DNA from 4 places in the Micromonospora chokoriensis genome. Region 1 is predicted to be linked to each of the others. Evidence: riboswitches for the same ligand, from Rfam matches in the RefSeq annotation. Region 1 holds a riboswitch; each other region holds the start of a gene.
The links. A riboswitch is a leader RNA that binds a small molecule or an ion and turns the genes downstream of it on or off. The one in region 1 is predicted to bind cyclic di-AMP.
Positions count from the first base shown of each region.

Region 2: another riboswitch for cyclic di-AMP. It lies ahead of GA0070612_RS13530 (coiled-coil domain-containing protein); the one in region 1 lies ahead of GA0070612_RS03615 (coiled-coil domain-containing protein).
Region 3: another riboswitch for cyclic di-AMP. It lies ahead of GA0070612_RS27400 (C39 family peptidase); the one in region 1 lies ahead of GA0070612_RS03615 (coiled-coil domain-containing protein).
Region 4: another riboswitch for cyclic di-AMP. It lies ahead of GA0070612_RS23405 (LysM peptidoglycan-binding domain-containing protein); the one in region 1 lies ahead of GA0070612_RS03615 (coiled-coil domain-containing protein).

Region 1 covers NZ_LT607409.1:776,335-782,194, forward strand. The annotation lists gene GA0070612_RS03605 (heavy metal translocating P-type ATPase) at 1-1,878, opposite strand, end outside; gene GA0070612_RS03610 (YibE/F family protein) at 2,190-3,560, shown strand; cyclic di-AMP (ydaO/yuaA leader) riboswitch at 3,727-3,857, shown strand; gene GA0070612_RS03615 (coiled-coil domain-containing protein) at 3,862-4,881, shown strand; gene GA0070612_RS03620 (carbonic anhydrase) at 5,000-5,713, opposite strand.
Region 2 covers NZ_LT607409.1:2,849,765-2,855,624, forward strand. The annotation lists gene GA0070612_RS13515 (PfkB family carbohydrate kinase) at 1-728, opposite strand, end outside; gene GA0070612_RS13520 (SRPBCC family protein) at 911-1,378, shown strand; gene GA0070612_RS13525 (hypothetical protein) at 1,984-2,487, opposite strand; gene GA0070612_RS13530 (coiled-coil domain-containing protein) at 2,605-3,669, opposite strand; cyclic di-AMP (ydaO/yuaA leader) riboswitch at 3,673-3,804, opposite strand; gene GA0070612_RS13535 (cation diffusion facilitator family transporter) at 3,918-4,835, opposite strand; gene GA0070612_RS13540 (HelD family protein) at 4,942-5,860, opposite strand, start outside.
Region 3 covers NZ_LT607409.1:6,048,489-6,054,348, reverse strand. The annotation lists gene GA0070612_RS27415 (acyltransferase family protein) at 1-695, shown strand, start outside; gene GA0070612_RS27410 (hypothetical protein) at 790-1,170, shown strand; gene GA0070612_RS27405 (hypothetical protein) at 1,302-2,072, shown strand; cyclic di-AMP (ydaO/yuaA leader) riboswitch at 2,358-2,499, shown strand; gene GA0070612_RS27400 (C39 family peptidase) at 2,733-3,581, shown strand; gene GA0070612_RS27395 (alpha/beta fold hydrolase) at 3,715-4,461, shown strand; gene GA0070612_RS27390 (CDP-glycerol glycerophosphotransferase family protein) at 4,468-5,860, opposite strand, start outside.
Region 4 covers NZ_LT607409.1:5,034,066-5,039,925, reverse strand. The annotation lists gene htpG (molecular chaperone HtpG) at 1-1,606, shown strand, start outside; cyclic di-AMP (ydaO/yuaA leader) riboswitch at 1,903-2,075, shown strand; gene GA0070612_RS23405 (LysM peptidoglycan-binding domain-containing protein) at 2,076-2,741, shown strand; gene GA0070612_RS23400 (hypothetical protein) at 2,830-3,165, opposite strand; gene GA0070612_RS32630 (hypothetical protein) at 3,290-3,442, opposite strand; partial or broken gene GA0070612_RS32625 (hypothetical protein) at 3,491-3,610, opposite strand; partial or broken gene GA0070612_RS23395 (Y-family DNA polymerase) at 3,591-4,277, opposite strand; gene GA0070612_RS23390 (VOC family protein) at 4,314-4,751, opposite strand; gene GA0070612_RS23385 (helix-turn-helix transcriptional regulator) at 4,847-5,821, shown strand; gene GA0070612_RS23380 (GNAT family N-acetyltransferase) at 5,716-5,860, opposite strand, start outside.

The DNA of each region.
Region 1 (5,860 bases):
CATCGTCCGGTACGACGCCCGGGACAGCCGGACCACGGCACCCACCCCGCGCGGGTCCGACGACGCCAGCACCACGCCGGCGGACTCGATCGCCACGTCGGTGCCCGCGCCGATCGCGATGCCGACGTCCGCCCGGGCCAACGCCGGCGCGTCGTTCACCCCGTCGCCGACCATCGCCACCGTCAACCCCCGCCGTTGCAGGTCGGCCACCCGCTCGTCCTTCTCCGCCGGCAGCACCTCCGCGAAGACCTCGTCGACGCCGGGTCGGAAGCCGAGTTCGGCGGCGACCGCCTCCGCCACCGGGCGGGCGTCACCAGTGATCATGGCGATGGTCCGGACCCCCTCGGCGCGCAGCTCGTCGACGGCCCGCCGGGCCTCCGGGCGCACCTCGTCGGTCAGCGCGAACGCGCCGAGCACGGCCTCCGGCAGCCGCACCAGGTGCAGCACCGCCGCTCCCCGAGCCGACCACCGGGTGGTCGCCGCCTCCAGCTCGGTCGGGAGGGTCAGGCCCAGTTCCCGCAGCAGCGCCGCACCGCCCACCGCGTACTCCGTACCGTCGACTGTCGCCCGCACACCGCGGCCCGGCAGCGACCGGAACCCGGCGGCCGGGCGCGGACCTGCGGGCCCGGCCGCCGCCACGATCGCGCGGGCCAGCGGATGCTCGCTGTCCGACTCGACGCCCGCCGCGATCCGCAGCGCCTCGTCCCGCTCCGTGCCTCGCACCGTCGCCACGTCGGTCACCGCGTGTTCGCCCCGGGTCAGCGTGCCGGTCTTGTCGAACAGCACCGCGCTCACGGTCCGCATCCGCTCCAACGCCAACCGGTCCTTCACCAGGATCCCGGACCGCGCGGCCAACGCGGTGGAGAGCGCCACGACGAGGGGAATGGCGAGACCGAGCGCGTGCGGGCAGGCGATCACCAGGACGGTGACCGCACGGACCACCGCCTCGTCGGCTCGACCGAGCGCGGCCCAGACCAGCACGGTCAGCACGGCCGTGCCGGTGGCCACGTAGAACAGCGCGGCGGCGAACCGGTCGGCCAACAGTTGGGCCCGCCCGCCGGAGCCCTGGGCCTGCGCGACCATCCGCTGGATGCCGGCGAGCGCGGTCTGTTCACCCAGCGCCTCGACGCGTACCCGGATCGCCGAGTCGGTGGCCACCGTGCCGGCCACCACCCGGCCACCCGCGGACCGGGCGACCGGCCGTGACTCACCGGTGATCATCGACTCGTCCAGCTCGGCGTCACCCTCGACGACGCGGCCGTCCGCCGGCACCCGACCGCCCGGACGGACCAGCACCACGTCACCGACCCGCAGGTCGGACACCGCCACCGCCTCGACCTGCCCGTCCGCCGCGACCCGCTCGGTCTCGTCGGGCAGCAGCGCGGCCAACGCCGCGAGCGCTCCCCGGGCCTGCCCGATGGCCTTCATCTCCTGCCAGTGGCCGAGCAGCATGATGGTGACCAGCGCGGCCAACTCCCACCAGAAGTCCAGGTCGAAGGCGCCCACGCTGGTCGCCAGGGACGCCGCGTAGGCGACGGTGATCGCCATCGCGACCAGCAGCATCATTCCGGGCGCGCGGTCCCGCACCTCCCGCACCGCACCCACGAGGAACGGCCGGCCGCCCCACCAGAACACCACCGAGCCGAGCACCGGGCCCACCCAGGCGCGGCCGGGTACGTCCCAGCCCGGGCCCCACTGATCCCACACCAGGTGGCTGGTCAGGACCACCGGGACGGTGAGGGCCAGGCAGACCCAGAAGCGCCGACGGAACATCTCGGGGTCGTGCCCGGCGTGCTTGTCGTGCCCGGCGTGCTCGCCGTGCTGCGCCGGCGCGGCCGGGACGTGCCGGCCGGGGTCGGGCGGTGACGACGCGGGCATGTCTCCACGATGCCGGTCCGCGGACCGCCACGCCGACGGTTCCACCACCGACACTCCGTCACGACCTGCGTCCCCCGATCGTGCTGGTTAGCATTCCCCACGATGACCCCCGGTGGACCGAGGCACGAACGGACACCCGCGCCGCCGCGCGGTGCTGTCGCGGCCGGCTGGTCGGGTCGGATCCTGACCGTGCGTGACCGAGCGGTCGTCAGCCGGCGAACCGTCGCGTTCCCCCACCACGTTTCCGCAGTGACGGTGAACCGACCGGCCCACTGACACGTACCCCGCACTGGATCGTTGGGAGTCTCACCTTGGGTTCCGACCACGCCCGTCCCGCTCCGTCCGCCCCGCCGAGGGTGCGACGGATCCTCGTCATGACCGTGGTGCCCCTCTTCGTCGCCACCGTGATCGCGGCCCTGGTCCTCTGGCCGCGCGGCGGGTCACCGCAGTCCGACGGCGAGGCGGACGTGCCGCGCTACAGCGGCACGGTGACCCGGGTGGTGATGGAGCCGTGCCCGCCGTCGCCGTCGAGTCCCGAGGGCACACCGCGCGTCGGCGACGGGCGCTGTGGCACTGTCGACGTCCGCGTGGACGACGGGCCGTCGGCCGGCCAGCAGGTCGAGACGCCCGTGCCCGACGGGCCGGGCGCGCCCCGGGTGGAGGTCGGCGACGAGGTCATCCTGGTCGAGTTGACCGACCCCACCGACCCCACCATCAGCAACTGGAACGTCGCCGAGCACCAGCGGGGCACCCCGATGCTGTGGTTGGCTGTCGTCTTCGCCGCCGCGATCGTCGCGTTCGGCCGATGGCGGGGTCTCGCGGCGCTCGCCGGGCTGGCCGCCAGCTTCGCCATCCTGCTCACCTTCGTGTTGCCGGGTATCGGCGCGGGGAAGTCACCCCTGCTGGTGGCGGTGGTCGGTGCCGCCCTGATCATGTTCGTGGTGCTCTACCTGACACACGGGGTCACCGCACAGACCTCGGTAGCGGTGCTCGGCACCCTGGGCAGCCTGGTGTTGACCGGGGTGCTCGCCACCATCGCCACGGCCGCGACCCACCTCACCGGCTTCGGCAGCGAGGAGGCCACCACCCTGTCGATGTTCCAGGGCGACGTGGACCTGCACGGCCTGCTGCTCGCCGGCATCATCATCGGATCGCTCGGGGTGCTCGACGACGTGACAGTCACCCAGGCGGCCACCGTCACCGAGCTGGCCCACGCCAACCCCGGCCTGACCCGGTTGCAGCTGTACCGTGCGGCAACCCGGGTCGGTCGGGCGCACATCGCGTCCACTGTCAACACCATCGTGCTGGCGTACGCGGGCGCGTCGCTGCCGCTGTTGCTCCTGCTCACCGCCGACTCCCGACCGATCGGGCAGATCCTCACCAGCGAATTCCTCGCCCAGGAGATCGTCCGCAGCGCGGTCGCCACCCTCGGCCTGATCGCCGCCGTGCCGCTGACCACCGGCCTGGCCGCGCTGGTGACCGCCGCCGGTCGCACGGACACCACGTCGCCCGCCGACGCCGCCGCCCCGCGACCGCGGACGGACCGGGCTGAGACGCTGGCCGCACTGATCTCACCGCGAACGGGTCACCCCGACGAGTCGGACCCGACGCGGCCCTCACCCCCATCTACCGCCGCCGACCGGTGGCCGGAGCCGAACAGGAGCACGGATACGACATGGTGACACTCCTCAGCGTGACCAGATCGGGCCTCCACCCTGAGAACCGCGTCACTGGTCACTCACCGCTATGGCGAAATGACGCTTTTGGTCGGCATCCAGGCGTAGCTCACCCGACCGACTCTCGGGTAACCTCGCTCGCGGTCACCGATGAAGGCGCGAAGCGGCGTCTGCGGTGCCACCGCCCAATCGCCAACCGGCGAGCCGGGGACCCAGGTACGTGGGGTGAATCCGCGTCAGCGGTAGGGGCCACTTCCGCCCCGAACCCGTCAGCTAACCCGGTCGGCGGTCGAGGGAAGGGAACATTGTGACGGCACCCCTACGCCGCTGGTTGACACCCGTGGTGGCCGTGATCGCCGCACTGACCGTGCTCGCCGGGCCCCTCCCGGCCCACGCCGCCCCGACGACTCCCACCCCGTCCGGGCACGAGGAGGACGGCGAGCCGAAGCTGCTCACCGACGTCATCGAGCAGGCCAACCGCGACTACTCCGCAGCCAAGTCCCAATTGGACAAGTCCAAGAAGCGGCAGGGCGACCTGGCGCGGGAAGTCGATCGGGCCCGGGCCGACCTGGACGCGCTGACCCCACAGGTCGGGCAGATCGCCGCCCAGTCGTACCGGACCGGCCGCATCGGCGCGCTCGCGATGCTGTTGGAGAGCAAGGCCCCGGACGCGTTCGTCCAGCGCGCCTCGCTGCTCGACGAGATGAACATGGTCAACGAGAAGAAGCTCGCCGAGGTCAACGCGGTGAAGGCCCGCGCGGAGCAGGCCAAGCAGCTTCTCGACGCGGAGGTCCGCGAGCAGCAGAAGCAGACCGCCCTGATGGCGAAGCGCAAGAGCGAGGCGGACAAGGCGCTGTCCCTCGTCGGCGGGAAGGGCTTCACCGGCGGCCTGGTCGACGCCACGTCACCGGTTGCCAAGATCGGCCCTGGCCGCACCGCCGACGGCGACTGGAAGCCGCAGTCGTGCAGCGAGAAGGACCCCACCACGTCCGGTTGCGTCACGCCCCGCACGCTGCACGCGTACAAGGAGGTCAAGCGGGCCGGCTTCAACCGGTTCGTCGGCTGCTACCGCTCCGGTGGGCCGTGGGAGCACCCGAAGGGCCGCGCCTGCGACTGGTCGCTGCAGAAGAGCGGCTTCTCGCCGTGGCACAACGAGGACACCCGGAAGTACGGCAACAACGTCGCCGCGTTCCTCATCCGCAACGCCGACCGGCTGGGCATCTACTACGTGATCTGGAACCGGCAGATCTGGTTCCCGGCGACCGGCTGGAAGTCGTACAGCGGGCCGTCGAACCACACCGACCACGTCCACATGTCGCTGCTCTGACCCGCAGGGCCTTGGCCGAGGGCCGTTCCGCGTCGCGCGGAACGGCCCTCGTCGCGTCAGGCCGCGAAAGGCGCGGCCCCTGTCACGTCAGGCCGCGAAGGGCGCGACTCTCGTCGCGTCAGGCCGCGGCGGGCGCGGCCGGGTCGGTGCCGAGCGTCGTGAGGTCGGCCGGCACGGCGGCCACCGGGCGCACCTCTCCGGCGGCGAGCCGGTACGACACACCCACCACCGCGCACCGCCCCTGCGCCACCTCGCCGGCCAGCACGGGCGACTGCCCGAGCACCGTCTCGACGGTCTGTGCGATGTGGATGTCGACGATGCCGTCGATGTCGCGCACACCCTCGGCCTCGGCCCGGCGCAGGCTGGGCAGCACTGCGTCGACCACTGCGGGCAGGTGCCCCGGCGGCCGGGCACCGGTCGCGGCGGCCTCCCGGGCCGCCTGCACCGCGCCGCACGAGTCGTGACCGAGCACCACCACGAGCGGGGTGCCGAGCACAGTCACCGCGTACTCCACGCTGCCGAGCACCTCAGGGCCGGCGGTGTGGCCGGCGGTCCGCACCACGAACAGGTCACCCAGCCCACGGTCGAAGATGATCTCGGCGGCCAGGCGCGAGTCGGAGCAACCGACGATCACCGCGAACGGGTGCTGCCCGTCGGCCACGGCGGCCCGGCGCCCGGCGTCCTGGTTGGGGTGGCGAGGAGCGCCGTCGACGAAGCGCCGGTTGCCGGCGACCAACTCGGTGTACGCCCGAGCCGGCGCGCTCGGCGCGGCTGCCCGGTCAGTGGTTCGCTGCGGCCCCGGCTGCCCACCGGTAGTTCCGGAATGACTCATTCCCGCACCTCGTCTCGATGCATCTGACCTGGTCAAACGGCTTCAGGTGGGCCGGCGGCGGGCGCCGGCTCGGGGTCAACGGTCACACGCACCGAAAAACGCGTCAAGGGATGCGTGATATAGATTTCATACGTTGACCCCGAATCG
Region 2 (5,860 bases), 2.1 Mb from region 1:
CCCGCGCCACGCGGGTCGGCGGCCTCCAGTCGGGGCATCTCGACCTCGAACAACTCCCCGTCGATGAGCGCGAGCGCCGGCTGGTCGGCTCGGCTCACCACCACCGTCTCGGCACCGGTCGCGTGCAACTCGTACATGGCCCGGGTCAGTTCGGCGGTGTCGTCGGTGCGGGCGCGGCCGTCACGGATCAACTCCTCGTGGCTCACCTTGAGGAAGAACACGCCGCTCTCCAGCACCGCTCCGAGATGATCGCCGGAGAGGTCGACCACGACCCGGCCGCCGTTGGCGCCGAGGTCCGCCGCGAAACGCCGGTACAGGTCGGCGGGGACGAGCCACGGCGCGTTCGGCCCGCTGAGAATGCTCACGGCGGCCCGCAGGCCCTCGCCGAGGGCCAGGTTGTACAACTCGTCGAGCTCGTGTCGGCTCAACGGCTGTCCGGGTACGTCGGCGATCTCCTGCCGGGACCCGCGCCGGCGGTCGTGCACGTACCCGCCGCTGCCGGAGTCGCGGACCACCACCTTGAGGTCGACGCCCTCGCTGACCAGCAATGGCTCCAACACCTGGCCGATCTCGCCGCCGAGGGCGGCGCAGAGCACCACGTCGACACCGAGCGACATCACCATCCGGGCCTGCCATACGCCCTGCCCACCGGGGTGCAGGTGCAGTTCGGGGTGGTCGTTGGGCTGGTCCAGGGTCACCGTCAGCTGTGGCGTGGGCGCGAAGACCATCACGTGCCCGCTCACCGGATCGTCGCCGTTCATGGTGTCCGCCCCCAGCACGTTCGGGTAATCCATCACTAATGGGACAAATGGTAGCTCCCTGTCCGGTCGTCCTGGGTTCGTCCGCCGGGGCGTTGCCAGCCGGACATCGGTAGGGGACGATCGTGCGACCATCGACGGCGGGAGACGGTGTGCTCAAGAGCGATACCTTCAGCTACACCGTCCAGGCCCGGTGCTCGCCGGCCCACGCGGCGGCGATGCTCAGCGACCTGACCCGCCAGGGCGAGCTGCACCCCCTGATCGTCCAGGTCCGTCGACTGCCACCCCGACCCGGCGCGCAGGCCAGTTACACGATCAACGACCGTCTGTCGGTGGGCCCGGCGCGCTTCACGACCACGTACCACGCGGACGTGCTGATCAACGAGGACGACGAGATCGTCATGGTGGCCCGCCAGTGGCCGGCCACCACAGTGCGAAACCACACCCGGCTGCGCCCCGAGCCGGACGGCCTGGTCCGGATCGACGTCGAGATCACCCTGACCGCGCCCGCCCCACTGTTCCGGTACGCGTTCCGCCAGGCCCGTGCCGCCCACCTCGCCCTGGCCACCCGACTGGGCCCGGCCCTGGAACGCGCCGACGACCCCCCACCCGCCGCCTGACCCCGCGCGCCCACGCCCCGCGCCCACGCCTCACGCCCGGGCCTTGCGCCTCGCGCCTCGCGCCTGGGCCTTGCGCCTTGCGCCTCGCGCCTGGGCCTTGCGCCTCGCGCCTGGGCCTTGCGCCTTGCGCCTCGCGCCTGGGCCTTGCGCCTCGCGCCCGGGCCTCGCGCCTGGGCCTTGCGCCTCGCGCCCGGGCCTCGCGCCTGGGCCTTGCGCCTCGCGCCCGGGCCTCGCGGCCGGGCCTTGCGCCCCGGCGTCCCGCGTCCCCGCCCCGCGCCCTGCGTCAAGATCCGCGCAATATCCCGGATGTTGCTGCCTCCGACGGGCGGGAGGCAGCACTATTCCTGATGTTGCGCGGATCTTGAGGGCGAACACCCGGCGCCGCCCAGGAGCGGATCGGCGCGCCCGCAGCCGTCAAGGTCACGCTCGATCATGGACGTAGTGGCCTGACGGCGCTCAGGAGACCACTACATCGTGGTTACAGCGCGATCATGGTGCTGTGGTCACGGTCGGCGTGTCGGCGCGGTCGGGGTGTGGTCACGGCCGGGGTGCGGTCACGGTCGGCGTGTCGGCGCGGTCGGGGTGTGGTCACGGCCGGGGTGCGGTCACGGTCGGCGTGTCGGCGCGGTCGGTGTGGTCGTTCGGGCGGCCTGTCGGCGGCCCCACGGCTTGTAGGTGGACAGCACCGTCGCGATGATCATGAGGGTGGTCGACACCGCGGGCGCGATCACCAGGTCGGCGCGATCCCGTGCGGGGAGGGCGGAGCCCAACGCTCCGGCGTGCCGCAGATTCGGGGTGAGCAGGAACAGCACCAGCCCGACCATCACCGTGGTGATCACGAGCTTGACCAACACCCACCGATAGCGCAGGAGGCCCCACGGGGTGAGCAGCGCGCTGACGACACCGATCAGCCAGGCCAGGACGCTGAGCGGTGCGAACAGGACGGTGCCGACCACCGCGCCGACCGGGTAGAAGACGGCCGGGTCGGCGCCCCGCTGTACGGCGATGCCGAGGGTGAGCAGCACCAGGTCGGCGCCGAGCCAGCCCAGCGAGGTGACCAGGTGCAGGGTGAGCAGCGCCTTGCGGGCGGTGGGTGGGATCCGAGGCATGCCGCGATGCTGCCCGCCGACCGTCGCCGGGTCGTCCGACGACCGGCGACATCGGGTGTACGTCCCGCGACGTAGCCGTGGCCGGTGCCCCTCGACGGGGGCACCGGCCACGAGTGGTCAGTAGACCGACAGGTGTACGTGGTTGGTGTGGTCGCTGGACGGGTCGCCGCCCGCCCCGCTGTACGCCTTCCACCCGCTGCTGGGCAGCCAGATCTGCCGGTACCAGATCACGTACAGCACGGCGAGCCGGTCGGCGTTGCGGATGAAGTACGCCGCCAGGTTGTTGCCGTACGTCTTGTCACCGCCGGTGGCGTCCCCGCCGAAGCCGCCCTTCTGCGCGGCGAAGTCGCAGGCTCGGCCCTTCGGGTGTTCGCCCGAGCCTCCGTTGCGGTGGCAGGAGACGTACCGGGTGAAGCCTGCGGCCTTGGCCTGGTTGAGGGCATGCAGGGTGCGCGGGGTGATGCAGCCGCTGGCCGGGGTGGGGTCGTCGACGCTGCACGACTCCTTCGGCCAGGAGCCGTCGGAGTTGCGCGGCGCGGCCTTGGCGTTGCTGGTGGAGGTGCCCCGGTTGGAGTCGGTGTCGGCGGTGGTCCGTGGCTTCGGGGTGGTGGCGACGGTCAGGGCTCGCTCGGCCTGCTCCTTGCGCTTGGCCATCACCGCGACCTGCTTGCGTTGCTCGTTGATCTCACCGTCCAGGGCGGCGCGGGTCCGGTTGGCCTGGTCCTTGGTGGTGAGGAGGTCGCGCAGCACCCGGTCCTCGTTGGCGGCCACCGCGTCCAGGGAGGCGGCCCGGTCCATGAAGCCTTCCGGGGTGTTGCTGTTGAGCAGCGCCGATATGGTGCTGAGTCGGCCGGTGCGGTACGCGACGCCGGCGATCTCGCCGACCTTGCCGTTGCGCTGGTCGAGCTCGACCTCGATGGTCTTCAGTTGGGTGGTGAGCTGCTGCTGCCGCTGCACGGAGGTGTCCAGGGCGCGTTTCGCGTCCAGGTAGCCCTTGCTGGCGGCTTCCAGTTGGGCGCGGAGCGCCGGGGTGCCGCCCTCTTCGTCGGAGTCGGGTGCGGCGGCCCGCTGGCCGGTCGGGGGAGCGGCCGAGGCGGTGCCGGCCGGGAGTGCGACGCCGAGAGCGAGCATCGCGACGATCAGGGCCGCCAGTCGGGCGGCGGGATGTCGTGCTGGTGCCACTGTCAGTCCTTCCGTCAGCCGCCGACCGGGTTAGCTGACGGGTTCGGGACGGAAGATCCCTACCGCTGACGCGGATGCACCCCAGGAACGTGGTTCCCCGGTTCGCCCGTGTGGGCGATTAGGCGACGACCACCACCGGCGCCGGGAGGCGCCGCCTGGTGGCGGCCGGGACAGAGCCTACCGGTACTCGTGGGGCGGCTGCAGCGAATGTGACGGACGGTGAGTGCGTCAGTACGGGGAACTCACCGTCACCACTCGATCGAGCCACAGGCCCCGGAGTTGGCGCCCGGCTCGATCTGCAGCGTCGCGTGTTCGATCCGGAAGTCGTCGTGCAGGGCCGTACGCGCGGCGGTGAGCACCGCGCCGACCTCTGCGCCGGGCTCCATGGTGAGGTGTGCGGAGGCGACGTCCATGCCCGAGGTGAGCGTCCAGACGTGCAGGTCGTGCACCTCGACCACACCGGGGACCGCCGCCAGCCGGTCGTGCACGGCGGTCACCTGGAGGTGTTCCGGTGCGGCCTGCACCAGGATGCGGATGGCCGCCCGGGCCAGCCGCCAGGTGCGCGGCAGGATGAACACGCCGATGGCGACGGCGACCAGCGGGTCGGCCCACCACCAGTCGGTGACGGTGATGAGCAGCGCCGCGCCGATCACGCCGACCGAGCCGAGCAGGTCGCCGAGGACCTCCAGGTAGGCGCCCTGGATGTTGATGCTCTCCCGCGCACCGGCGCGGAGGAGGCCGAAGGCGACGATGTTGGCGAGCAGGCCGAGGACGGCCACCACGAGCATCGGACCGGTGATGACCTCGTGCGGGTCGCCGAAGCGGCGGATCGCCTCGATGACCACGTAGACCGCGACGCCGGAGAGCAGGACGGCGTTGGCCAGTGCGGCGAGCACCTCGAGTCGGTAGAGCCCGAAGGTGCGTTGCGGGTCGCCGGTGGCCCGCCGGGTCGCGGTGATCGCGGCGAGCGCCATGCCGATGCCGAGCACGTCGGTGAACATGTGCCCGGCGTCGGAGAGCAGGGCGAGCGAGCCGGTGTGCAGGGCGGTGACCGCCTCGACCACCATCAGGGTGGCGAGCAGCCCGAAGGCCGCCCAGAGTCGACCCCGGTGCTGGTGCGCGGCATTGGCGACGGATCCGTGGTGGTGGTCATGACCTGCTCCCACGTGAACTACCTTCCGCCGCCGTCCGAGGTCCGGTCCAATGTATGTTCACATCGCAATGTGTGCAAGTGTACGGGTCGCACCTCCCGCCGGCCGGCGCTCGCGCAGGTCAGTCGGTGGGGTCGATGGTGGTGAGTCGCTGGGTGGCCCGGGACAGCGCCACGTACAGGGTGCGTACCCCGGCACCCGGATCCGCCCGGATCTCGCTCGGGGCGACCAGCACGACTCCGTCGTACTCCATGCCCTTGGCCTCCAGGCTGGTGACCACCTGCAACCTCGGCGCGTCCAGCGCGTCGAGCCAGCCGGCGACCTCGTCGCGACGCGGCACCGGCGTGATCACGCCGACCGTGCCCTCCACCTCGGCCAGCAGGTCGGCGGCGGCCTTCACGGTCGCGATCTCCAACCCCGCCGCGGGCACCACCAGCTCGACCGGATCGACGCCGGTGGAGCGGACGGCGGTCGGCAGCGGCAGGTCCGGGTAGAGCCGGCGGATCTCCGCCGCCGCCACCGCGAAGATCTCCGACGAGTTGCGGTAGTTGGTGGTGAGCGTGAAGTCGTGCCGCTTGCGCCGGCCCAACGCCTGGTCCCGGGCCCGGTCCAACTCGTCGGGGTCGCCGGTCCATGCGGTCTGCGCCGGGTCACCCACCACGGTCCAGGAGGCCAGCCGGCCACGACGGCCGATCATCCGCCACTGCATCGGCGAGACGTCCTGCGCCTCGTCGACCACCACGTGCGCGTAGTCCCGGTAGTCCTCCGGGCGCTCCCGGGCCGCCGCGCGAGCGGCCCGCTGCCGGTCGGCGGCGGTGCTCAGCTCGCGTACGCCGCCCGCCAGCTGGAACGGGTCGCGACGGGCCCGGGCCGGCTGCACCGGCTTGCCGAGCAGCGCGTCCAACTCGTCCAGCAGCGCGATGTCGGCGATGGTCAGCCCGGTCGAGTCCAGATCCCGGTACGCGGTGGTGAGCAGCCGGGTCTCCGCGTTGGAGAGGATCCCCCCAGCGTACCGGCGCAGCCGGTCCGGCTGGGTCAGC
Region 3 (5,860 bases), 1.6 Mb from region 1:
AGCTGCTCTGGGTGCTGATCGTCGCGCTGCCGCTGCTGATCCTCGCGCTCTGGCCGGCCCAGCAGTTGGTGCCGGAGGCGAGCCGGTGGTGGTTCACCCAGATCTTCCCGCCCGTACGGTCGCTGGAGTTCTGGTTGGGCGCCGTGGCGGCCGAGCTGATGCGGCGGGGTCTCTGGCGCGGCCCGGGGCTCACCGTCGCCAGCCTGGTCTTCGTGGGCACCTGGGTGGCGGCCGCCCAGTGGATCCGCGCGGAGTTGTGGACCACGCTGCTCGCCGTCGCGTACGTGCTGGTGATCGCCGCCGCCGCGGACGCCGACGTGCGGAACAGGCGGTCGCCGTGGCGCTCCCGGCCGCTGGTCTGGCTCGGGGAGGTCTCCTTCGCCTTCTACCTGGTGCACGTCCTGGTGATGACGAGCGTGCTGCGGTGGAGCGGCGACTGGGGGACCGGGTTCACGGGCTGGCGTGGACCAGCGGTGGTGCTCGGCTTCCTGGCCGTGAACCTGGTCCTCGCCGGGCTGTTGCACCGCTTCGTCGAGACGCCGATGATGCGTCGACTCGCACCGCGCCGCCCGGCCCGGTCGGCGTCCGTTCCCCGGCAACGCGAGGGCGGTCCCGACGCCGACGGCCGACCGGCCGACGCCGCCGGGGAGAGCGGGCAGACCACCGACCGATCACCGTACGTCGACTCGCGCTGACACCGTCCACCCTGCTCAGTGGGGGTTCGGCGCGGCGTGCGACGACACGCCCGTGGTCGGTGCGGTGAGGTCGGCACGACGGTAGCGTGAGGTCGTGCTTCCGGTCGCGATCACCTGTCCGCTGTGGTGGGTGGCGCGCTGGGCGACGCGGGTGCTGACCAGCCTCGCCGTCGTCGCGGCCCTGGCGCTCGGCGCGGGCCCGGCCTCGGCCGCCGTGCCAGCTCCGTTCGCCCTCGGATCACTCCCGGCGGCCTGCCCGTCCACCTGCGCGCAGGTGGCGATGCACGAGGCGCGGGCGACGACCGAGCAGCCCGTCGAGGCATCCTCTCCGGCGTGGTCGGTCGACCCGCAACCAACGCCACCCGGTGACCAGGTCACTCTCGCGGCCGGCTCGCTGCGCGCGGCCGGGTCCGAGCAGCTGCCCCTCGGTCACGCCCCGAGCAGCCGGGCACCCCGAGCCCCGCCCGGGCGCTGAGTCACCGGGACGACCGTCCCGCCGCCGCGCCTGTCGACCCACCAGCTCCGCGCCCCACCGGCCCGTTCACCGCCCCTGGCCCGGTGGCGCTGGAGCTACCCATCGCATCGCTCTCTTCCGAGGTGCCGACCATGCAGACCGCTGTCCTCTACCAGTTCGTGACCGAGGTGCCGCAGGCCGCCGCCATCTGGTCCACCCTGTTCCTGCTGGCCCTGGGCGTACTCGCCCTGCTGGTGGCCCGTCCCGAGCGGGACACACCCCCGGACGACCCGCGCACGGCCGCCCCCACCGCTCGTGAGGTGGCCGCCGCCGAGGCCGCCGACCTGCGCCGGTACGCCGAGGAGGTGGCGGTCGCCGCGACCGGGGCGGCCAGGACCGCGCAGCGGCGACGTGCTGACTGGCTGACCGCTCAGGCGGAGCTGGAGCGGGCCTGGGACGCCTACGACGAGGCGGACGCCGCTGCGCGTCGCTTCGCGGGCGCCGAGACGCTGCCGACCCCGCAGACCCCCCACACCCCGGCCGAGTACGCCGCCCGCGAGCGCTACCTGCACCGGGCCGCGATGACGGCGTACTGGCGGGGTGACCTGAGCATGGCGCAGCTGGGCGACGTGTTCGCCCAGCGGCGCGGCTGGGATCCCCGGCGGCACCCGGTCGAGCAGGAGGTGCTGCTGAGCCGGACGATCCGGGACGCGAGGCTGGCCGACTACCAGGCCGCCGCATCCCGGGAGCGGGCTGCCTGGCGGGACGCGGAACTGGCTGCCGACTCAGCGCGAGCCCTCGCGACGGAGAGCTGCGCGGCGGCGGCCCGGCTGCGACCGCACCCGCTACCCGCGCGGCGGGCGGTGACCGGTGCGTTCCGACCCGCTGTCGTGGCGCGGTGGCGGCCCGCGCGGGCGAGTTGAGCCCGATTCGTGACGTGAGCTGGCTCACGCCGACCGGAATTCGGGCGTCCGGCGCGATCGGCGCCATTCTTCCGGAGAATCTGGTCGCATTCTCGGCGGCCTGTCCGGTTGTCGCCCGTAGGCGTCACCGTAACCGCTTGTCCCATCGAGTCGCATCATCGGCAATACGCGCAGAAATTGCCGCGACATTTCAGGTTTATGCAGGTGGAGCTGGCTTGGCAGGGGTGCGAACGGGCCAGTACTGTCGTCCCGTCCGGTGCGGTAACCGATCGCAAGAGGCGACGCCGCGCCGACCCGCTCAATCGTGATGAACGAACCGGGGACCCACCAGTAAGTCCGGGGTGAATCCGCGAGCCAGAGCCCGCGGTAGGGCGATCTTCCCGCCCGAATCCGTCAGCTAACCCGGTAGGCGGTGTCGGAAGGAGTTCCATCCACGTGCAGCACCTTTCCACCCCTCGGTTGTTCCCTCGCCTCCACGGCGCGGCGGTACCCGCGCTCATTCGTCCAGTGACGGTGAGCTGACCCCCCGGGTCATCGCCTAGCCGCCCGGCCACGCCGGGCGTTCCCCTGAGCGGTTCACCATCCGCGGACCACGGTCCGCGCGCCGGCGCCTGCCCGGATACCGGTCCGGTCGCCGCTGTGCCGCTCTCCCCCCGATCCGTGGAGGACCCCGTGAAGCACACCCTGCAGCGTCAGCTCCGCCGTTTCGCCACCGAGCGCCCGTACCAGATCGTTGCCGCCTCCGCCGCGGCCCTCGCGATCGCCACCACCACCGGCGCCCTGCTCACCACCGCCGACGACGCACCCGCCGGCGGGCGCACCGCGACCACCGTCGCCGAGATGCGCAGCGACGTCGCCGCCTCCCGTGGCGAGGCGCGTGCGGCGTCCCCGTCGGCCGGCGCCGCGCCGAGCACCGCCGCTCCGGCCACCACCGCCGCGTCGGCCAAGGCCAAGGCCAAGGCCAACCCCGACCTCACCCGTAAGCCGACGCCGCCGAAGCCGCCCGCGACGAAGGTCCTGGACTACGACTACGAGGCGCAGAACACGTACTACAACTGCGGCCCGGCGGCCACCCGGAACGCCCTCAGCGCCACCGGTATCGACCGCACCCAGGAGGAGCTCGGCGCCGAACTGGGCACCACCGAGATGGGCACCAACTCGGCCGAGGACACCACCCGGGTCCTCAACGCCGAGGTGAAGGGTTCCCCGTACCGGACCCGGATGTTCGCCGGCGCCCCCAGCCCGGCCCAGATGGACCGGCTCCAGGCCGACGTCGTCAAGGCCATCACCGACGGCCGTGGCGTGGTCGCGAACGTCGTCGGCGACGCCGTCGACACCGACGGCGGTTACCACTCCTACGGCGGCGGGCACTACATCGCCGTCGTGGGCTACAAGGACAACGGCCGTACCGTGCGCATCGCCGACTCGGCCAACGCCGCCGACCCGGCGTACTGGATCACCACCATCGACCTGGCCAACTGGATCGCCAGCCGGGGCTACTCCGCCTGACCCAGGCACGCTGACCGCCGCGGGCGTCGTCCCCCACAAGGGGCCGACGCCCGCGGCATTTTCGTCGGTGCGTCGGTGTCCGGCGTGGACGGCGGCTCTCGTACCGGGCCGTGAACCGTGGGAGACTGCGGCCGTGGTGGATGAATCGGGTGGTCAAGCCGGTCGTGGGCGGGTCCTGCTGCTCCTGCACGGAATGGGCACGAGCGGGGACGTCTGGTTGCCGTGGGCGCCGCTGCTGGAACAGCGCTGGGCGGGGCGGTGGCTGGCACCGGACCTCGCCGGCCACGGCTGGGCGGCGCCGCTGCCGTCGTACACCTTTGCGGGGTTGGCGGACCGGATAGCGCGCGGCCTGGTGGCCGGCGACCGGCTCGTCGTGCTCGGGCACTCGTTGGGCGGGGTGGTCGGCCTCGCGCTGGCCGCCCGCGCCGCCGGGACGCCCGTGGACGCCGTGGTCGGGCTGGGCATCAAGGCCGTCTGGTCACCCGACGAGCTGACCCGTGCCGCCGACCTCGCCGCCCGCCCGGTCAGCTGGTTCGCCACCCGCGCCGAGGCAGCCCGCCGCTACCTACGGGTGTCCGGCCTGGCCGGCCTGGTCGCGCCGGACCACCCGGTGGTGGACGCCGGCCTGCGGCAGGTCGACGGCCGGTGGCGTCTCGCCATGGACCCGACCGCGTTCGCCGTCGGCGAGCCCGACCTGACCGCGCTGCTCGCGGCGACCGACGCGCCGGTCGTGCTGGCGCGCGGGGAGCACGACCCGATGGTCAGCGACGAACAGCTCAAGGAGTACGGGGTGCCGGTCGTCACGTTGCCCGGTCTCGGCCACAACGCGCACGTGGAGGACCCGGCGGCCGTGCTGGCGCTGCTCGACCCGTACCGCTGAACTGGTCTACACCGGTGTGGGTGTGGCCAGTTCCGGTGCCGACGTCAGCTCGCGGCGGGCGGCGCCCAGGAAGGCGTCGGCGTACGACTCGGCGGGGAAGTCGCCCAGGTAGCGGCGGCGGGTGGCCCACCGCGCCTCGGCCAGCGGGTCGGTGTCCAGCAGGTCGGTCAGCACCTCGTCCACGTTGGACAGGTCGCGACGCAGCACGTACCCCGAGCCGGCCAGCGGGAAGCGCTCCACGAACCGGTCGCCCTCGCCACCCATGTCGGTGACCGCGTACGGCTTGCCGGAGTAGAGGTAGTCCGAGATAACCCCCGACACGTCGGAGACCAACGCGTCGGAGGAGTTGACGCACTCGGTCAGGCTCAGCTCCCGGGCCGCCGACCCGAACACGTGCTGCCGGCCGGTGCGGGCCCGATCGGCCGTCAGCAGCTCCGTCAGCCGGCCCAACTGGCGTGCCGACGCCGGGTTCTGCGTCGTGTACGGGTGGGCCCGCAGGATCACCGTCGCGCCGCGCTCCAGCAGCCGCCGCAGCAGTTGCTCGGCCACCGGCAGCGAGCAGTAGTCGGCGTCGGCGTGGTGCCCGGTCCAGGTGGGGGTGTACAGCACAGTGGGGTGCGCCAGGCCCCGCGCCGGCTCCTGGCGTACCTGGATCGACTCGACCTGGGGGCGGCCGACCACCACGAACTTGTCGGCGGGAATCTGCACCCCGGCGCGGGCGTACCTGTCGATCGCGGCCGGCCCGGCCACGAAGATCCGGTCGAAGATCCCGGAGACCGGGTTGGCGCTCGGTGCCTTGTCACTGTCGCCGTGGTGCAACTGCACGTGGGTGAGCTGGGTGAAGCGGATGCAGTGGCTGTTCTTCGCCCCGTGGTTGACGTAGAACGCCGCCCGCAGGCTCGGCACCAGCGCCTCGTCCATGGCCCGCAGGGTCGGGCAGTAGACCACCGGAGCGTCGGTGGCCGCGGCGATCGGCGCCAGGAACTCCGGCTCGCGCAGCATGACCAGGAACGGGCGGCCGATCCGTTGCAGGTACGGCAGCCACATGGTGACCTGGTATTCGGAGCCGGGCGGGGCGGAGAAGTAGAGCACGAACTCCGGCTGGTGCCGACGCAGCGCGCGACCCACCGCGCCGCCGCCGGCGCCCGGCCGGAACCGCCGCCGGGCCAGGTCCAGTGCGACCGCCCCCACACCCGCACCGACCAGCAGGCTGGCGACCAGAGGCACCACGGCCGGCAGCGTCAGCGCGGCGGCGAGGGCCACCACGGCGAGCAGCCCGAGCAGCGCGGTGCCGAGCTGGTCGGCGACCACCGGCGTCCAGGTGCGCACCGGTAGGTTCGCCGTCCGCATCTCCAGGTTGCCGGCGGTGCGCAGGGGCCCCACCAGCAGCACCAGCCCC
Region 4 (5,860 bases), 2.6 Mb from region 1:
CGAGCTGCTGCGCCAACTGCGGGAATCCGCCGACGCGCGCGCCTCGCAGGACCTGATCGGCCAGTTCGGCGTCGGCTTCTACGCCGCGTTCATGGTCGCCGACCGGGTCACCCTGGTCACCCGCAAGGCCGGCGAGACCGGCGGCACCCGCTGGGAGTCCACCGGCGAGGGCACCTACTCGATCGAGGCGGTGGACGAGGCCCCGCAGGGCACCACGGTGACCCTGCACCTCAAGCCGGCCGACACCGAGGACAACCTGCACGACTACACCGCCGAGTGGACCGTCCGCGACATCGTCAAGCGATACTCCGACTTCATCGCCTGGCCGATCCGGATGACCGTCGAACGCCCCGGCGCCGACGGCGAGGCCCCCACCAGTGAGGTGCAGACCCTCAACTCGATGAAGGCGCTCTGGGCGCGCCCCCGCGACGAGGTCGATGCCGCCGAGTACAACGAGTTCTACAAGCACGTCAGCCACGACTGGGCCGACCCGCTCGAAGTCGTGCACATGAAGGGCGAGGGCACCTTCGAGTACGAGGCGCTGCTCTTCCTGCCCAGCCACGCCCCACTGGACCTGTTCTCCCCGCAGGGCCGCCGCGGCGTCCAGCTCTACGTCAAGCGTGTCTTCATCATGGACGACTGCGAGGCGCTCGTCCCGACGTACCTGCGCTTCGTCAAGGGCGTGGTCGACGCGCACGACCTGTCGCTGAACATCTCCCGGGAGATCCTCCAGCAGGACCGGCAGATCCAGATCGTCCGTCGCCGCCTGGTCAAGAAGATCCTCGCCACGGTCAAGGACCTGAAGGCCAACCACGCCGAGCGCTACCGCACCTTCTGGACCGAGTTCGGCGCGGTGGTCAAGGAGGGACTGATCGACGATACCGACAACCGCGACACCCTGCTGGACATCCTCTCCGTGGCCTCCACCCACGACGCGACCGAGCCCACCGACCTGGCCGGTTACGTCTCGCGGATGAAGGACGGCCAGAACGACATCTGGTACGCCACCGGTGAGTCCCGGGCCGCCATCGAGAACTCGCCGCACCTGGAGGCCTTCCGGGCCAAGGGTCACGAGGTGCTGCTGCTCACCGACCAGGTCGACGAGGTGTGGGTCGAGCGGGTCGGCGCGTACGACGGCAAGACGTTGCGCTCGATCGCCAAGGGCGAGATCGACCTGGACACCGACGAGGAGAAGCAGCAGGCTGAGGCCGAACGCGAGCAGCAGCGGCAGGAGTTCGCCGGTCTGCTCGACTGGCTCGGCACCACGTTGACCGACAGCGTCCGGGAGGTCCGGCTGTCGTCGCGACTGACCACCTCACCGGCCTGCGTCGTCGGCGACGCCCACGACCTCACGCCGACCCTGGAGAAGATGTACCGGGCCATGGGGCACGAGGTGCCCCCGACCAAGCGGATCCTGGAGATCAACCCCGGGCACCCGCTGGTCTCCGGGCTGCGCAAGGCCCACGAGCAGGGCAGCGACCAGGCGGCCCTGACCGAGACCGCGGAGCTGCTCTACGGCCTGGCGGTGCTCGCCGAGGGCGGTGAGCTGACCGACCCCGCCCGCTTCACCCGCACGCTCGCCGACCGGCTGGCGCGCACCCTGTAGACGGTCGACCCTCCGGCTGGCGGGCCACCCGACCAGGGGCCCCGCCGGCCGGTTCGGCGTACGACGTCGAGCATCCGATCACCAACGGACACGTCGAGTCGCTCGGCGTCACGCCGTGATCTGGCTTCGTCACGAGGCCTGATCGGAACCGGTCCACAGTGCTCTCTGCACAGTGTCCGGCCGGCCGCAACCGCTGCGGACGGCGCCCCGCGTAGCCCGGTGAAGAACTTCACAGGGGTTGGGCGATCGTCACCGAACGTGCCTAACGTCGGTCGGGTTCGCCACTGCGGACACCACGGCCGGCAACGCCAAATCCTGCCCCCGGCCGTCGGAACCCAGTCACCCGGGCAGGAGCGGGGGACCCACACGTTCCTCGGTGCATGTCACCTCGGGGTGAAGCCGCCACCGTGCGGCCGGGCTCCTCGGCCCGAACCCGACAGCTCACCTCGCCGGCGTGGAGGAAGCTCACATGACGTCTGTTCACACGCCCCGTCATCGACGGGTCACCACCCGCCGCCTCGCCGTCGGCACCCTGGCCGTCGGCGCGGTCACCGGCGCTGTCGCCCTCTTCGGCCCGGCCGCCCCGGCGCAGGCCGGAGTCAACTGGGACGCGATCGCCAAGTGCGAGTCCGGCGGTAACTGGAAGATCAATACCGGCAACGGCTACTTCGGTGGCCTGCAGTTCTCGCAGAGCACCTGGGCCGGTTACGGCGGCAAGAAGTACGCCGCCCGCGCCGACCTGGCCAGCCGTGGCGAGCAGATCGCCATCGCCGAGAAGGTGCTCGACGGGCAGGGCATCGGTGCCTGGCCGACGTGCGGCAAGAAGGGCGGCTCGTCGGGCGGCTCCGCCACGAAGTCGACGAAGTCCACTGCGAAGTCGACCAAGTCGACCGCGAAGCCCACCGAGCGGCAGGAGCGGCCGTCGCGCGGCGAGCAGCCGGCGACCCGCAACCACGAGCGCACCGCGGCGCCGGCCGGCGGCCAAACGTACCTGGTCAAGCCGGGCGACACCCTGTCGGAGATCGCCGACGCCCATCGGGTGTCCGGCGGCTGGCAGGCGCTGTACGAGCACAACCGGAAGCTGATCGGGGCCGACCCCGGTCTGATCTTCCCGGGTCAGAAGCTCAGCCTCTGACCGACGGCACACGAACGCTCGGCCGGGTCACCGGCCGAGCGTTCGTGTGTTCGGTGCTGGTCAGCCCGAGTGGCGGGTCGGGTTCGAGTCACGCCGCCGAGGCGGATGCCTTCGGCGCTCGACGAGACGCCACCGGGCCGGCATTGCGACCCCAGCGGGAGGTCGGTGCCAGATCGGTCCCGCCGTCGACGGTCCCCTCGACGGAGTCAGACGCGCCGCGGGACAGACGCAGCGAATGCTCGGCGCCCTGACGGGCAGCGCAGGGCCAGGCCTGCCCGGCGCACTGGAGATTGCGGCAGTGGCCCTCGTCGTCCGGCTCGTGGGCGCTCAACACGTCGATCGCCAGTTGCCAGAGCAGCGGGTCGGTCACGTCGTGCGGGCGCTCGGCGCCGCGGCTCGCTCGGTTGCTGGTGTCCTCGGACATGGTGGGTCCCCCCTTGTCAGGCTGTACCCCTCAAGGGTCACCCGTGGGCCGCCGGCTAAACCGCCGACCTGCTGTGATGTGTCTCCGGTCGCAACTCCGCGCGTGGACACCGCACGCAGATCGGTCAATCCGGCAGCAGCGGCATCTCGTCACCCGGCTCCCGGCCGAGCAGGACCGCACGGGTGAGCGCCGTCGAGCCGAACCGGTCGCGGACCGCGTCGACAGCGGCGTCCAACTCCGCGCCCGGGTCACTGTGGAACGGCAGCTCCGGCTGCACCGGACTGTCGTCCAGGTTGCCCACCGACACACCGATCAGCGTGACACCACGACCGTCGATCTCGGGCTGGGCCGCCCGCAGCAACGCGCGCGCGGCGGCGAGCAGCGGCGTCGTGTCCGCGGTCGCCTTGCCGATGGTGTGCGAGCGGGTGCAGGTGCCGGCCGGCACCGGACCCGAGCAGCGACACCAACGCGGCCTCACCGAGCCGGGCCACCTCGCCGACGGTACGGATCCGGTGCTCCCGCAGCTTCGCGGAGGTGACCGGGCCGACGCCCCACAACCGTTCGACCGGAAGCGGGTGCAGGAACGCCATCTCGGCGTCCGGTGCGACCACCAGCAGGCCGTCGGGTTTCGCCACCCCGCTGGCCACCTTCGCCAGGAACTTCGTGCGGGCCACACCCACGGTGATCGGAAGGTGGACCCGTTCACGAACCTCCCGACGCAGCCGCGCCGCGATGTCGGCCGGTGGCCCGACCAGCCGCCGCAGGCCACCCACGTCCAGGAACGCCTCGTCGATGGAGATCCCCTCGACCAGCGGAGTGGTCTGCCGGAAGACCTCGAAGACCGCGCGGCTCGCCGCCGTGTACGCCGACATCCGAGGCGGCACCACGATCGCGTCCGGACACAGCCGGCGTGCCTGCTGGCCGCCCATCGCGCTGCGGACGCCCCGCGCCTTCGCCTCGTAGCTGGCCGCGAGGACCACGCCCCCGCCGACGATCACCGGCCGGCCGCGCAGACGTGGATCGTCGCGCCGCTCGACCGACGCGTAGAAGGCATCCAGGTCGGCGTGCAGGATGCTGGCACCGGGCGATACGTACACATGTTCGCATGGCATCCGGTGATCGCGGCAGTGACCTGGGCGGACGTGGCGTCAGTCGAGGCAGAATTCGTTGCCCTCCGGGTCGGCCATGACGAGGTGACCGGCACCCAGCGGGGGAGCGGGCTCGTGGCGACTGAGCCGGGTGGCACCGTACGCGGCGAGCCGCTCGGCCTCCTTCTCCAGGGCCGCCATCCGCTCGTCACCCTCCAGCCCGGGTGCGGCCCGCACATCGATGTGTACGCGATTCTTGACCTGCTTGGGCTCGGGGACCCGCTGAAAGAACAGGCGTGGCCGCGAGCCCTCGGGGTCGACCACCGCCGACGCGTCGTTGCGGTGCTCCGGCGGCACCCCCATCGCGTCGAGCGCCTGCTCCCAGGACTCGAAGTTCCCGGGCGGGCCCTGCACCTGGTAGCCGAGGGCCTCGGCCCAGAACGCCGCCAACGCGGCGGGGTCGGCGCAGTCGAAGGTGATCTGCATGTCGCGGGCCATGTCAGCTCCCTGTCTCGTGATCCTGGTCGGTCATGGGCCCAGCCTCTCGTTGATAGCGGACAGAACCGTTCCGCATTGTGTGTAACGATCGGCGCGTGACCGTCGAGGCGACGACCGAGCGGGTGTTGCGGCTGCTGGCGCTGCTTCAGCGGCGGCCATCCTGGACGGCTGCGGACCTCGCCGCCGAGCTCGGCGTCACCGACCGTTGCGTGCGCCGTGACGTGCAGCGACTGCGTGCGCTCGGCTATCCCGTGCACGCGGTGCCGGGGGTCGCTGGTGGCTACCAGCTCGGTGCGGGCACCCGCCTGCCACCGTTGCTCCTCGACGACGAGGAGGCGATCGCGACGGCGGTCTCGCTGCGCCTCGCCTCGGGCGGCACGATCGCCGGCGCGGGCGAGGCGGCCCTGCGGGCCCTCACGAAGCTCGACCAGGTCATGCCGGCACGGTTGCGCGCCGAGGTACGGGCGGTGCACGGTTCCACCGAGACGCTCATGGGTCCGGTGGCCGAGATCGACGCGGAGGTGCTGGTGACGCTGGCCCGGGCCTGCCGCGATGCGGTGCGGGTGCGATTCACCTACGAGGCACGCAACGGTGGGCAGCACGAGCGGACGGTCGAGCCGGTCCGGATGGTCACGACAGGTCGCCGCTGGTACCTGATGGCCTGGGACGTGGACCGCGACGACTGGCGGACGTTCCGCCTGGACCGGATGGCTGCCGCGTTCGCGACGACCTGGCGTTTCCGGGCGCGCGAGCACCCGGACCCGGTTGCCTTCGTCCAGCGGGCCGTGACCGAGGCGTCGTACCGGTACCTCGCCCGGGCACGTGTGCGCGCGACGGTCGACCAGGTGCGGGAGGTGGTGCCGCCCCAGGTGGGGCGGGTCGAGGACGACCGCGACGGGTGGTGCGTGCTGGTCGTCGGCGGGGAGCGCCTGGACTGGCTCGCCGCGCACCTCGCCCGTCTGAGTTACGAGGTGGAGGTGGTGGAGCCTCCGGAGTTGCGCGACGCCGCGGCCCTGCTCGCCCGCCGGCTCGCGGCGATGGCCGGCACGGCGTCACCGGACAACGTGTAGTGACGCAGCGACACCGCGCTGCCGTCGGGTGCGGTCCAC